One region of the Terriglobus sp. TAA 43 genome, then DNA from elsewhere that is predicted to be linked to it. Evidence: predicted binding sites of a transcription regulator. Region 1 holds the regulator's gene; the other holds the start of a gene.
The links. Region 1 encodes LexA, which represses DNA repair genes until DNA is damaged. Its sites were predicted from a motif close to CANTTCGCTTTTTATTCGC; they were not measured.
Positions count from the first base shown of each region.

Region 2: M504_RS18470 (ATPase domain-containing protein) is a predicted target of LexA. The motif match lies at 3,337-3,355, and genes of this name have one in related genera.

Region 1 covers NZ_JUGR01000001.1:793,515-800,980, reverse strand. The annotation lists gene M504_RS03370 (DHA2 family efflux MFS transporter permease subunit) at 1-1,014, shown strand, start outside; gene M504_RS03365 (HAD hydrolase-like protein) at 1,011-1,724, opposite strand; gene lexA (transcriptional repressor LexA) at 1,717-2,322, opposite strand; gene M504_RS03355 (response regulator transcription factor) at 2,551-3,294, shown strand; gene M504_RS03350 (histidine kinase) at 3,291-3,533, shown strand; gene M504_RS03345 (sigma-54 dependent transcriptional regulator) at 3,530-4,783, shown strand; gene M504_RS03340 (flagellar basal body protein) at 4,904-5,254, shown strand; gene flgC (flagellar basal body rod protein FlgC) at 5,263-5,709, shown strand; gene fliE (flagellar hook-basal body complex protein FliE) at 5,726-6,034, shown strand; gene fliF (flagellar basal-body MS-ring/collar protein FliF) at 6,053-7,466, shown strand, end outside.
Region 2 covers NZ_JUGR01000003.1:153,374-160,839, reverse strand. The annotation lists gene M504_RS18480 (error-prone DNA polymerase) at 1-801, opposite strand, end outside; gene M504_RS18475 (DNA polymerase Y family protein) at 794-2,305, opposite strand; gene M504_RS18470 (ATPase domain-containing protein) at 2,302-3,333, opposite strand; gene M504_RS18465 (hypothetical protein) at 3,664-3,966, opposite strand; gene M504_RS18460 (SOS response-associated peptidase) at 4,003-4,674, opposite strand; gene M504_RS21560 (TetR/AcrR family transcriptional regulator) at 4,921-5,589, shown strand; gene M504_RS18450 (cupin domain-containing protein) at 5,750-6,211, shown strand; gene M504_RS18445 (hypothetical protein) at 6,309-7,100, shown strand; gene M504_RS21555 (cupin domain-containing protein) at 7,153-7,466, shown strand, end outside.

The DNA.
Region 1 (7,466 bases):
TACACGATCTGGCCTGCGCTGGTGGCGCCTATCCTTGGGCCACCGTTGGGTGGGTGGATTCTGTCGTTTACGACGTGGCCGTGGATGTTTCTGCTGAACGTGCCGATTGGCGTGGTGCTGTTTGCGCTGGCGTTGAAGCTGGTCCCGAAGGATCGTGAGACGGTTCGTGAGAGTTTCGATCTTCCGGGATTTCTGCTTGCTGGATCGGCTTCGTTCTGCCTGATGTATCTGCTGGAATCGCTGGAAGTGCAACATGCTCCCGGGATGAAGGCTGCGGTGTTGCTGGTGTTGACTGTCGCGTTGTCAGTGGCATTGGTGTGGTGGCTGCGTCGAGCGGAAAAGCCTTTGTTTTCGCTGGAGGTGTTTCGTATTGAGACATTCCGCGTATCGAATGGTGCTGGCTCGTTGTTCCGGATGGCAGTATTTTCTGTGCCGTTCCTGTTGCCGTTGTTGTTTCAGGAGGCATTCGGGCTGAATCCCCTGGAATCGGGATCGCTGACGATGGCGGTGTTTGCAGGGAATCTTGCGATGAAGCCGCTGACGGGGCCGCTGCTTCGTCGCTATGGCTTTCGCACCGTTCTGCTGTGGAATGGGACGTTGACCGCGTTAGCGCTGGTGGCTTGCGGATGGCTTCATGCAACCACGCCAAAGGTGATCACTCTGCTTGTTCTGTTTGCGGGTGGACTTGGGCGATCGATGGAACTGACGGCGCTTACGACGATGGGATTCGCGGACCTGCCGGAGAAGTTGAAGAACAGCGGCACCACGCTGGCTACGACGATTAACCAGATGACGACGAGTCTTGGTGTGGCTGTTTCTGCGCTGGCTTTGCACGGCAGCGCACTGGTGCGTGGTGGTGCAAGTGCGTTTGATTTTCGGGTTGCGTTTTGCGTGATGGCTGGCTTGGCTGCGTTGAGTTTGCCATCGTATTGGACGATGCATCCTGCTGCCGGTGCGGCGGTGAGTGGAAACCTGATCCGGCAGGAACGAGAAGCTACTCCTGCCGAGGGTTAGCGCAGAAGTGTTTGTAGAGCATTGAGCCATTTGGTTGGGCTATCCACCATCGCATCCGGGCCCGCTTCGCGTAGTTTTTCCGGTGCTAATCCGTAGCTGCACCCCAGGCAGAAGGCGCCAGCGTTGCGTGCGGTGGCGACGTCGACGTGGGAGTCGCCTACGAGGACGGTTCGTTGCGAGGATACCGGGCGGCCCAGCATGCGCGATGCTTCTTCCATCAATGAGTGCATGCCTTCGGGATCGGGCTTCTTGGTGGGGAAACTGTCGCCGCCATAGTTGGCGAAGAAGAACTCAGACAGCCCAAGGCCAGAACAGATGACGTGCGATGGGCGGTATGGCTTGTTGGTGAGGATTGCCATCGGCAGGGATGGTGCAGTTGCGCGGATCTTGCGGAGTTCACTGATCACGCCGGGATAGACGTAGGTGAAGTCGAGATCGTGCGCGCGATAGTAGTCCAGGAAGAAGGGAATCGCTTGCGCGAACGCTATTTCGTCCATGCCGCCTGTGGCTTCTAAAGCACGGCGCACGAGCATTGCAGCGCCATCACCGATGAACTCTGCAATGCGATGGGGCGGGAGCTTCTCGCGGCCCAGAAAGGCGAGTGTTGCATTGACCGACGCAGCGAGGTCTTGTTCCGAATCGATCAGCGTTCCGTCCAGATCGAAGACGAGAAGATCGCAGCGTAATTCGCTGCTGGCGTTCTCAGGCATACTTGCGCAACATGCCGAGGACCTTGCCCTGAATTGCGACGCGGTCGGCTGGGGCGAAGATGGGGGCCATCTCATTGTTGGAAGGCTGCAAGCGGATCAGGTTGCCTTCCTTGTAATAGCGCTTCAGCGTTGCGTCTGAACCGTCGACCAGCGCCACAACGATTTCACCTTCACGGGCGGTGCTGGTGCGTTCCACCAATACATAGTCGCCGTTGACGATGTGTTCGTCGCGCATGCTGTCGCCGCGGACTTCGAGGGCGAAGACTTCGCGGTTGCCGATGATCTCCGAGAGGGAGATAGATTCGGCTGTTTCGATGGCTTCCACGGGGCGGCCAGCAGCGATGCGGCCCAGGAGAGGCAGACGTTCATTCCCTTTACGGGAATTCCTTGGTGAAAGGACGTCGATGGAGCGGCTGCGGTTATGGGCGCGTTGCAACAGGCCCTTATTGTGCAGGTTTGTGATGTGTTTATGCACTGTTGCGAGCGAATTCAGACCGAGCCCAGCCGCAATTTCTTCGTAGGAAGGGGAGTATCCCTTGCGCTGGGTAAAGCCTGAGAGGAAGTCCAGAACCTCTTTTTGTCGCCGCGTGATCGCCATGGCTGAAATTGTAGCGAATAAAAGGCGAACTGCAAGGTAAAAATATTTTGTACCAAGAAAGCCAATGGGGTAGCGCGGTCGTTCCCGATGTGGTACGACTCGCCGACGCAGTGCCAAGCGAATTATTGTTTTGCTCTTATGTTCGCGTCATCTTGGAGTGGAGACAGATGCCGGATCGGAAAGCGCACCTGCCCGCACATGGACAAACGGAACGCAGGAGGAACAGAGATGAGAGTGATGGTGGCAGAAGATGATGCGGCACTTTCTTTGTTTTTGAAGAAGGCGCTCGAACTGGAAGGACACACCGTTCGCGCCGTTGCAGATGGCGCAAGTACGGTGGAAGGTATTCAGGAGGACGTGCCCGATCTGCTGGTACTGGATCTGGGACTTCCGCAGATGGATGGAATGGATGTGCTGCGCGCACTGCAAGACCGGGTTGCGTCAATGTCGATCCTGGTGCTGACGGGCCGGTCGCAGTTATCTAACAAGATTGAATGCTTGGAGTTGGGAGCGGACGACTATCTGTTGAAACCGTTCTCAATGCATGAACTGCTTGCACGTTGCAAGGCAATTGGTCGGCGGCGGATGGGATCTGCGGCGGGCATTCTGCAATGTGCAGGGGTGCGGATGGATCGCATTCAACGTACTGTTTCGTATCAGGACGAAGTTTTGGAATTTACCTCGAAGGAATTCCTGTTGCTGGAGTACCTGTTGCTGCAGAAGGGACGGGCGGTGTCACGTCGTGAATTGCTGGAGAACGTGTGGCAGATGTCGCCAGATGCAGGAACCAACGTGGTGGATGTGTATGTGAACTATCTCCGTCGCAAGCTAGGCGCAGTGGGAGCATCAGGCTTGGTGCAGACAATGCGTGGCGAGGGATATGGCATTGCCGCGAAACATAATATTGGTACGCCGCGATTTGGTGCGATGTCTGCCACCACGGGTTATCGAGCAGCGCTGGAGGTTGCGTGAACCAGATGAGGTCGACTGTGAACGATGCCGCATTGGAAGAGTTGGATGATGCTATTCACATGCTTGCGCAGCCATTGACGGCGCTGTTGTTTACCGTGGAGATGGCTGCTCTTCGAACAGATCCGGAGCAGATCCAGGACGCGTTGAAGACCGCGCGTACGGAGTGCCGCCGAGCGGTTGCGGAGATGGATCGAGTGCGTGAGGCAGTAGCGCGTCTGCACGCGGGAGGAACGCGATGAATCCGATGGCGGCTGCGTCTGTTCAGCAACGCTCTGTGGTGTTAGTAACTCCTGATACGGAGTTGCGGCATAAGCTTTCTGCTTTGCTTGCTGGCCTGCGTTGGCAGGTGTTTCCTGCTTCCGGAGGGGCGGAGGCAATGATGCATCTCGGAAGCATGGCACCGGAGGCGATGATTGTGGATCATTGGCTGCCGGACCTGGATGCGTCAGAGTTCGCGGAGTACGCTGCGACGGTTTGTCCTGCGACGGATATGTTGCAGATGGATGGCAGCTGTAACGGGTCCACGGTGCGTAGTGCGCGACGCAATGAGCTGCTGCACGCGTTGCGAGAGGCGCAGGAAATTCGCATGGAACCTTCGCCTTCAACCGGAGGTTTCGACGGGGCATCCTGGCTTCATGCGCCTGTTACAGCGCCCGTTTCGATGCCTGTATTTGCGGCCAAGCCGATGGTGCCTGACGTCCCGGAAGAGATCAAGATGCATCTTCCTGAATTTGTCGGCGATGCTTTGAAGATGCGGGAGTTGGCACTGCAGATCCGGCTGGTGGCTGCTCATACGGCGAACGTGCTGGTGTTGGGCGAAACGGGTACGGGAAAAGAGCTGGTGGCAAAGGCCGTGCATCGGTTGAGTCCTCGTGCAGGAAAGCCGTTTGTTGTGCTGAACTGTGCTGCCATTCCGGAACATCTGCTGGAGGCGGAATTGTTTGGTCATACGCGGGGCGCGTTTACAGGAGCGGTTTCCTCGCGCATGGGGCGCATTGAAGCAGCGCATGGCGGCACGCTGTTTCTGGACGAAATTGGAGAGATGCCTCTGCCGCTACAGGCGAAGATGCTTCGTTTCCTGGAGAGTGGCGAGATTCAGAAGGTGGGTGAGAATGACCCTATTCGTGTGGATGTGCGCATTGTCGCGGCCACACACCAACCGTTAGAGGAACTGGCGCGTGATCGGCGATTCAGGCCGGATTTGTATTACCGTCTTGCGGTATTTCCAGTGGAGATACCGGCATTGCGGGAGAGGCGTGAAGATATTCCCATGCTGGTGGAACATACATTACGCAAACTGGGCGATAGCATGCCCCGTAAATCTATCAGCAGAGAAGCCTTGGCTTTATTGATGGACCTTGATTGGTCAGGCAATGTTCGTGAACTTGGCCATATGATCCACCGCGCGGTGATTTTGTGCGGTGAGGAATCGGGTATCCGACCAGAACATATCCGGCTGCCGGGACAGATTTCAGTGATGCAACATTAGAAAAATCGCAAGCAAAGCATAGCTCGCAGTTAGGCCGCTCTCAGGAGCGGCCTAACTCTTGGCCTTCAGAATGCACTTATCGGCAGTAAGTCATTCTGCCTTTAATTGAAGGGAGGCTTCATGCTTGAGATGCCAACGGCCGATGCGCTGGAACGTTATCTGACACTGACCACACAGCAGATGAAGCTGACCGCGGCAAACATGGCCAATGTAGACACTCCCGGATATCGCACGCAGGGTTTGGACTTTGAGGGTGAGTTTGGGAAAGCGCTGGATGCGCACGGTATGAGTGGCGATCTGACCATAAGTGATGTTGGTGGGCTGACATCGCGACCGGATGGCAACAACGTTTCTCTCGATCGCGAATCGATGCTGATGGCGCAGACTCAGTTGCAATTTCGCACAGGTGTGGAACTGCTGAGGCATCAGTACTCGCAAATGATGGACGCTATTAAGTCGGACGGTAAGTGAGTTAACCAATGAACCTATTTGGAATGATGCAGGTTACAGGTTCGGCACTGACGGCGCAGCGTGTGCGGGCCGATGTGGTGGCTGCAAATATGGCGAATGCAGAGACCACGCGGACGGAAGACGGTGTGCCGTATCAGCGACAGAGCGTCGTGTTGCAGAGCGTTGGTGAAAATACGTTTGCCGGTGCGATGAAAAGTTTTGGATTGAGTAATGCGAGTGCGCCGGAAGGTGGCGTGAAGGTCGCTGAGATTCTCAAGAGCGAGGCGCCGCCATTGCGACGCTATGATCCTTCGCACCCGGATGCAGATGGGGATGGTTATGTTTCGTTTCCGGATATCAATCCGGTGACGGAGATGGTGGATCTGATGGGCGCCAGTCGCTCGTATGGTTTGAACGCAAGTGCTTTGCAGGCTGAAAAAGGCATGTTGAGCGCTTCCATAGACCTGTTGAAGTAAACGGACGGAGAGAGAGATGTTGCCGATCCAAAATCCCGTGGCCCTTCGTGAAGCTCTTCTGCAAAGCAGAATGCCAGCGGCCGCTGCGGAGAGTGCGCAGCCTTCGAATGTTTTTGGAAACATGATGCATGCCGCGCAGCAGCAGATTAGCAACGCAGATACAAAAGCGCAGCAGGCAGTGACGGGCTTATTGAGTGGCCAGGGTGTGGATGTGCACGAGGCCATGATTGCGACGCAGCAGGCGGATCTGACCTTTGAACTCGCACTCCAGGTGCGTAACAAAGCTGTAGCTGCCTACCAGCAGATGATGCAGATGCAGTTTTAACGCAACGGACGGGGAACGATGGCAGCAACGATGGAACCAGGAACGGCGATCAGCCGCAGCAACGCGATGCTGGTGGCCTTTCGTGAGCGATGGAGTGCCATGGAGCCCGCTCGCAGGCATCTCCTGATGGGGAGTCTTGCAGCGTTGTTGGTCCTGTCTGGTATTTCCGTTTGGTGGAGTACGCGTACGGATTGGCGCGTACTGTTTAGCGGAATGGATGGCAGAGATGCCGCGACGATGGAGCAGCAGTTGAGTTCCGCGGGCATCCGCTATCAGACCACGCCGGACGGATCAGCGCTTCAGGTTCCGGCTGAACAACTGGACAAAGCGCGCGTTGCAATTTCCACTAGCGGACTGCCGCAGTCGGGGCGCATGGGGTTTGAGCTTTTCGACAAGCCGAACTGGGTGGGTAGCGAGTTCGACGAGAAGGTGAACTACCAGCGGGCTTTGGAAGGGGAGCTGGAGCACACGATTGGAACGCTGCAATCGGTGCGGTCGGCACGTGTGCACGTGGTGTTAGCAAAGCAGGGTGCGTTTGCATCGGAAGACCAGCCGGCGAAGGCCTCGGCTGTGCTGAAGCTGCGCCGTTCAAATCTGCCGCGGGAACAGAGCGATGCGATTCGCAATCTGATTGCAAGTTCGATTGAAGGTTTGCTGCCGGAAGCTGTGACGCTTGTAGATGCCGATGGGCGCATGGATTTTACTGCGAGCTCCGCATCTGCAAATGATCGCGAAGAAGAGATTGCATTGCAGAACAAGTTGACCCAGGTGCTGGAGCCTTTGGCAGGTGCGGGGAACGTTCATGCGACGGTTTCAATCAGCTACGTGCAGGGATCGGAAGAACACACCGACGAGGTCTATGATCCGCAGCAATCGGCCCCGTTAAGTATGCAGCGGACGGAGCAGCTTGCGCAGGCATCGCGTCCTGGCGGTGTTGCCGGGACAGGAAGCAACGCGCCCGCACCGCAACCAACGGCGCAGAACGCGGCTCCAAACGGCACGCCCGCGGCTGTTGCGGCCGGACCATCCCCAACGATTGCGAGCACGGGGCAGACTCAGAATTCGCGTGAAGAGAGTACGCAGTATGCTGTGACGCGGCACGTAACGCACACGGCAGAGTCGGCTGGGCGTATACGACGTATCACTGCGGCGATTGTGGTGAATGATCGCGAGATTCGGCAGATGAATGCGAAGGCATTGCATACCGCGTGGCAGCATCGCACCGCGGATGAAATGAAGCAGTTGCAGCAATTGGCGCAAGCAGCCGTGGGATATGACGAGAAGCGGGGCGACTCTGTAGTGCTTGAGAATCTGGCTTTTTCTGGTAACAACGATGATGCTCCGATTGCGGGGTGGTCCAGGGTTATGGAGTCGACAACCGAACTTTTGCGAGCGCAACCGATGCTGCCGCGAGCGCTGGCAACGCTGGGAG
Region 2 (7,466 bases), on a different contig from region 1:
GCCAGGTACATCGCGAAAGAGAGCCGCCATGCGATTCGCTGGACGAAGATGGCGTTGATTATTGGAAGCTAAGAGACGTCCCGCATCGTCAAGACGCGTGTGATTGCGCACGGCAGTGAAGAGGTCGGCAATTTCGCGATCATACTTGGTTGCATAGCGTACTCCATTGGTCGCGAGTACCGGAAGTCGCAGTGATTCCGCGATCCGTAGTGCTGCCTGATTTCGCCACTCTTCCGCACGCTCCCGATGACGCTGCAGTTCGACGTAAACGTTGTTCGGACCGAAGATGCGAACGAGGTGCTCTACGGTTTCGCGGCCTGCGGATTCTCCACCTCGCATGAGCGCAGCAGCCAGCGGCCCTTCATCGCCACCGGTAAGACATATCAATCCACGTCCGTACTCTTCCATATCCGCAGGCTTGGCGGAGCCTTCCTGTTTGGTGTTCTCCCGCATCTTGAAACGCGTGATGAGTTGACAAAGGTTCTGATAGCCCTCTCGTGTTTCACAAAGCAACGGAAGACGTATTGGCTCGGATAGATGTTGATGCGGAAGCCACACAGGCGGGACAAGACGATGACCAAAGCCGGTGATCGCAACTTCTGATCCGACATGAGCGACGATCTTGTTCTCGGAAGCGATCTTGTGAAACCGTGCGGAGCCGTAGAATCCGTTCCGATCCATCAGCGCCATCGCAGGCATATCGAGCGCAAACGCGCGTTCGGCCAATGCCTCAGGTTGAGAGCCGCCTTCGAGAAACGAGAATGCGCTTGATGCGTGGAGCTCGATGTAGTGATCAGTCATAGAGACCTGCCACGCGCCATTCATTCCGGACGAAATCTCTGGCGAGCCTGCACGCCAGAAAGCTGCTGTCCGTGGATCGTGCAATGACATCCCACTGTTCGTTACCCCAAATTGCTTCGTTCCACCAATCACCACCACTTAGCCAAGGGCCATAGGCTTTTTCCACGCCATAACGGCGGGATCGAAAGTAGAACTCGCAGGGGCGTCCCAAATGCACCTCGACTCTAGTTCGTTCGGCCGGACGAAGAGTGCGCAAACACAGACGCTCTGTTGCAGTGAAGGGAAGCGGTTCCGTAGACACAATTGCAAAGGGTTCGATGTGGAAGTCATCGACTCGCCTCGTGTCATTGAGAACGGCTTGCCCTACATTGCCTTCTCCAACGATGGCTGCGATGCGAGCAAGAGTGACGTCTAGTCTTCCTGGCTCCGGTAGCTGTGGTGAGAAGAGACCAAGCTGGACCTTACTCGTTGCACCAGGCTCCGCGTGCAGATGAACCCTCAGAATCGAGGTTTGCGGAGGATGGCCCTGTAAATCTAGATGAAGTAGCTTTAACCAGAGCTGTTTATCGCTGGTTGGTACGCGGGGATTCACAGTTCGTTCGTGACGTCCACCACCTTCGAGATGCAGTGTGATCGTGATCGACGCCAACGCATACACGCGTGACTTGGCCCTTAGAATCAATTGTTCCAACATCGTCGAGAGGCCAAAGAGCAGCGATTCTAGATCGTCGAGCGGAAAGTCGAGTTCCGCCTCTTCTTCCAAAACGAAGGGGACGAGGATTGGTTGCAGAAGATGAGGTCGTTCTCCACGTGCGAGTTCGAGCAGACGCTTGCCGTCTTGTCCTAAACGAGAGATTAACGACTTTTCCGGCAGGGCCGACAATGCACCGACGGTGCGTATGCCCCATGCACGAAACGTCTCTTCCTGGCTTTCACTCATGTCCAGCACGGATAGCGGAAGACCAGACAAGGCTTTCGCTTCATCACCTCGGCGCACCACCTGAATCGGAATTCCGCCTCGTAGCCCTCGTGCGAAGCAGATAGAAGCATGAAGGTTCGAGCTCACAGTAATCGATGCGGAGACGCCTATTGCGCGAAGCCGTTGTCTCAGCTGCTTCGCCAGCATGGCCGGTGGCCCGAATAGGCTTTCCGTTCCGAAAGCATCCAGGACACAAACAAAGCTGCCGTTGACGCTTCGATCTTCAATGCGCGGAGAGAAACAACCTGCGCACTCAAGCAGAATGGTTCGTACCGTATCTTCGATGCGCAACGATCGATCCAGTACAGTGACACCTTCGAAGGTGTCCACTTCAACCTTCGTCATCCCGGGTCGAAGGCCTAGAAGTCGGGCGCGTGTATTCAGGGCGCACACGGTTTGCTGTGGAGCCTCTCCTTCGAAGACCACACACGGTTTCTCGCTCAGTTCTGGACGAAGGCGCAGAAGGGCTTGCGCAGGAAACTCTCGCGCATAGACGCACACGTAGAGTTCGGGAGGTGTCTTCATCTCGGCCCTACCCAACTTGCACGTTGCTGCCACCGTGCTTCTGTCGCACGTTGTGGAGGCTTATACATCGGAATGACATTGGAAGGCGTTGGTGCAAATCGCTGGCGTAACACTTCCACTCGCGCATTCAGTCCCGTGAACACTGTTCGTTCTTCATCGGTGTCATCCATCGGATGCAGCCGCAGTTGCAACTCGGAGCTACTTTTCGCGCACGGATATTGCGAGAGAAGAAGGATGGTGGACTGCGTTTTCTCTGCCGCGACTCGGTAACGATGCCAGGTCGAAAGTTCGATCCGCGCAGCGTGTTCCAGTGCGATCCCACCAAGGTCGAGCACGATCGCACTGAAGCCACCCGTCTGAATCAAGAGATCGGCGGAACGCAGTGCTTGTTCGATGGCATCGTAGGTACGGGCCCGACGATGCGTCCGTTTCGCAGTTGCGGCGGAGATCAGGCTTGACTCGAAGGTTTGAGGAATAGAACGTGGCCTGGCAATCGGCTCCGCACAGCGAGCGGCAATGACTTCCTCACCCAAGAACCGATCCACAGCTGCGGAAAGCCCTTTCGATTCGGATCGTGGATGCGTTCCGTGTCCACCGCCATGTAAACCTTTCGTCACTGCCTTGGGGGCGAAGCACTCCGGCGGCAGAGAAAGCTGCTTCGTCTCCTGCGCTTCGATGCGTTCGTGCACACCGCAACGTACCCAAAGCAAGCGCTTCAGATCCATCCCGACAGAGGCTGCGGACGTAGGATTGAATGTGTTTGCTGCATCAATCCAGGCGCATACCCTTCCCGATGCCGCAATCGAGGCAAGGAAGGAAAGAGCGACTGAAGTTCGGCCGGAGCACTCTTCCCCCACCAACTCCGTAAGAGCCCCCACAGGAAATCCGCCACCCAACAGGTCGTCCAACGCAGTGATGCCAATCGGGTTCGTAGGGCGAATGATCCTTGGCGGTGGTGTTAGCGCCGATGGAATTCGGGCTGCTAAAGCAGCCTCAACCTGTACCCGGATTGTGTTGGAGGAGAGCATGGCGTATTCGCCATATATTCGCCTATGGTGACGGGGAGACGTCAAGCAATTCTTGCACCCTTACATGTGCAAATGCTATCTAACGATAAGCAATGAAAGAAGTAAAGATTTCTTGATTGCGGGCTTAAACCAAGGCGCTTCTTTCGTACGCAACACGTTAATACGAACGGGATAGAACACCATATGCTCCATCTGCCTATCTGCGGTTATCTCTTGGCGGAGCCTCTTGCATAGAAACAGAAGCGCTCACTCTATCGGTGAATACATAGGAGATTTGGCTCTCCTTCAGGTGCGTCACTGATCGTAAACACGTTTCTCAGAAGAAGTAACTCACTCCGGCGACTCTTGTTTCGTCGACTTCTTGTCCGGGTTGGTATCGATGCGCCTCATACCCACGGCGTCGATAAACCTGTCGATCTCAGTCACGGAGCAGACCAGGGTTCCGTCTGGTTTTTCGTAAGCAGAAAGCAGTTCGCTCCAAGTGGCATACAGTGCCCGTTCTCTGATGAGAGGAGAACCGTCCCGATGAATGAAAGGATGCGCCACCTGGTGGCCATCCGAAAACGCACTTAGTTCATAGGTGCCGTCCGGCAATCTCTTGCCGAGTACTTCGCCATTTCGCCCTTCACTCACTTGCCACCGTCACAACCTGGGATGTGTTGCAGACCATCATTTGCTATTCGGTTCAACGAACATCTCATCCTGTGTGTTGTCGGTGAGATGTGCTGTCATCGTCTCCGCTTCAAACGGACGTAGCAGATCAATGGGTGGCTGCTCTGTCTCTTCGCGACTCAGCCATCGTGTGTAGTCGTTCGGGTGCAAGATAACTGGCATCCGATTATGAATTGATTCCATCAGTTCGTTCGGGTCCGTTGTGATGATGGTGTAGCTCTGTAACCAGTCGCCAGTTTCAGGATTCTTCCACGCTCCCCACAATCCCGCGAAGGCGAAGGGGCGATGGTTCTTGAGAGTGATCTCGTACTTGGGATTGTCCTTCTTGCGGATCTTATGCCACTCATAAAAGCTATCAGCTGGAACCAGGCAGCGATGGGTTGCGAAGGCTCTCTTCCACATGCCTGCCTTCTCGATTCCTTCCGCCCGTGCATTGAACGTGGTGGGTGGAAACCTCTCATTGGGCTTATGCCAGGAAGGAACGAAACCCCAACGGGCCATCACAAGGTCACGCTCACCAGTATCTTTGTTCACGCGGATAATCGGCTGCATAGTGGCGGGTCGTACGTCGTCATCAGGGGGCAGAATAACGCTGTCTAGATGCCCGTTAACATGGAACGCCGTGGCGATGGCCTGCTTATCCGATTTCCGTTTGTAACGACCGCACATGAAGAATGAGATGCGAGAGCGTGAAGGAAGAACAGTAGCCGAGCGAATGAGGGATGAAAGATTACGTAGCATAGCGTGACAGAATTTTCCGTATCGGTCATCTCGGCAAACGTCCGGGATGGCCTTTTCATTCCATGTGCGGCGCCGCCGGAAGAACCCCTTACGGATTGCAAACAAACGAAAATATTTGAGACAACCAAATAAAATTGATTGCCTGAGTAGTGCAATGATGACATACTAGGTGTCATGAATGAAGCACGCGGATATACGAGCCCTCTCCGTAAACAGCAAGCCGAGGATACCCGCCGACGAATCGTTGATTCCGCGCTGGAACTGATTCAGGAAACACCTCAGGAGGCGCTGTCCCACGAACGCATTGCCAAGCGTTCCGAGATTGCGCTGCGAACGGTGTATCGGCATTTTCCTTCCCGCACAGAATTGCTGGATGCGGTCTGGCAGGAGAGTGATCGCCGACTGCAATTGGCGCACTATCCGGACACCGAGAGCGACATGCTTGCTTCGCTGGACTCTGTATACGGCAACATGGATGCGCACCCGGGACTCATCCGCGGGCTGCTGTATTCCAACGCCGGCCAGGAGATGCGCCGCCGGGACAGTGAACGCCGACGGCAGGGCGTGGTCAAAGCGCTCGCTGATGCGACGTCCCAACTTTCAGAGGGTGAGCGCAGGCAGGTGATTGCGGTCTTCCAATCCCTCTACAGCGCTCGTACGTGGGAGATGATGCGCGACCGTGCGCACCTGAAGGATGGCGAAGTTAGCAAGGCTGTTGGATGGGCTATGCGGACGCTGCTGGACTCGCTTCGTCGCGACCAGAAGCAGAACAAGACGAGCGTCGCCAAAATGATAAAGGCTTCCTCTAAGGCGAACAAAGGGGGACTCAATACGAAGCGTTGAGATCTCCGTCGGACGGCGAATGACATCGCCTCTGGGCGGCTAACAACAACAGAAGATCTTCGCAGTCCGCCGCACACCGTCATCGACCGTGACCGCGGCTCTGCGCCCAAAAACTTCAATCGCTTCAGCCTTGGCTTGAGGCCCACAGAAAGGATTCTCTATGGCACCACTAAAGCAACTCCGCGTGTTCGGCGAACTCGTTGAAATCCTAGTAAGCAGCGAACAGACCGGCAACACCTTCTGCGTCGTGACGCAGACCTGCGGCCCGGGTGGAGGTCCCCCGCCTCATATTCACGAGTATGAGGACGAAGTCTTCACTGTTCTCCAAGGTGAATTTGAGGTGCTGACGGACGACACCTGGAAGACGCTATCCCAGGGCGAAACGACGTACTCCATGCGTGGGACGCTGCACACTTTTCGCAATTGCGGTTCAGGTATGGGCAAGATTCAGGGTGTCGCGTTTACGTCGATGAAGTTCGATGAGTATCTGGAAGAGATCGCCGCATTGCAGATGCCACAAGACTTGGATCGACTTGCCGAGATCTCAGCGAAGCACGGCATCCGCTTTGTGACACCCGAGCAACCTGTGGCTGGTAGGGAACAAGCACTTCAGTATCGCTGAATAACAGGCGCCCCGCAGGGCGACGACCCCGTGCGCCCAGAAGCGCCTCACGACAAGAACAAGGCGGCTATCTTGCTGCCTCGAGGAGAGCAACATCATGACGATCTATCGAACATTCTTTGGAATAACTGCAAAAGCGCTTATCGTGTTCGCGCTTATTCCGTATCCATCCTTTATGCATGCCCAGCTATGGTCCCCGCACCAGAAGTCCACATTGGTGGAGAAGCAACCTCAGATGCAGCAACTACCGCAGTCCGTCGGTGGTAGGACAGCAGTTGCATTTAGTAATGAGGATGGCACGTTGCCAATCTTCGCTGCGAAGAAGCCCGATGTTGTCCGCATCGGCGTGATCCTGCCGATCAACAAGCTTGATGACAAGGGACAATTGAACGATGGTGAACCGTGGCGAACCGCCGAATTGCAGTTACTTGCGGGACCAACGCTGGAGGCGATTGCGCTCAAGTCGATCCTTCCCGAGCAGGCCCTCAAAGAAGCAGAGCTTCTTGCCTGCGACTACGTTTTGACGACCACGATCACACAGCAGCCGGTCCAAACACAAGGTCGCTTCAGCAGGCTCAGTAACATGCGGACGCTACAAGCTGCCGCTACTGCAGCGCAGTTCGTTCCTGGCGTCAGCTCGGGTGCCAACGTCGCTAACATGGCGGTCTCTACCTTAGCGTCTCAAGGCCGTCCTTCTTTGGCTGATGGTCTGCCTCAACAGGTAAAGGCAAACTCCGAGATCATCATGGAGTACAGATTGACCGATGCGCACTCCAAGATTGTCTTGTCGGGAACGGAAAAGCAACGGTCGGGCAGCGACGGTTACTCGGTTGTGACCGGGATGATCACGACGGTTGCAAGCAAGGTCGCGGCCGCAGCCACCCGTTAGCCGTTCAACGATCAATAACCTTCTTACACATCACAACTCAGAAAGGATCGTAATGAAAACGCACTTTGACATCTTCGGTGAACCGGTTGAACTAGTCCTCACCAGCGACAAGACAAACGGGATGTTCTCCATCGGCCGCCAGACTTGTAAACCCGGCAGCGGAACGCCGCCACACGTTCATCAACATGAAGATGAGGTCTTTTCCGTGGTGACCGGACGTTTCGAGATCTTCAACGGGGAATCGTGGACAGAGGTTCCAAAGAACGGCATCATCTTCGCACCTCGTGGAGGCGTGCATTGCTTCCGCAACTGCGGCGATACAGATGGCACCATCCAATTCATCTGCAGTGGAGATCAGTTCGATAT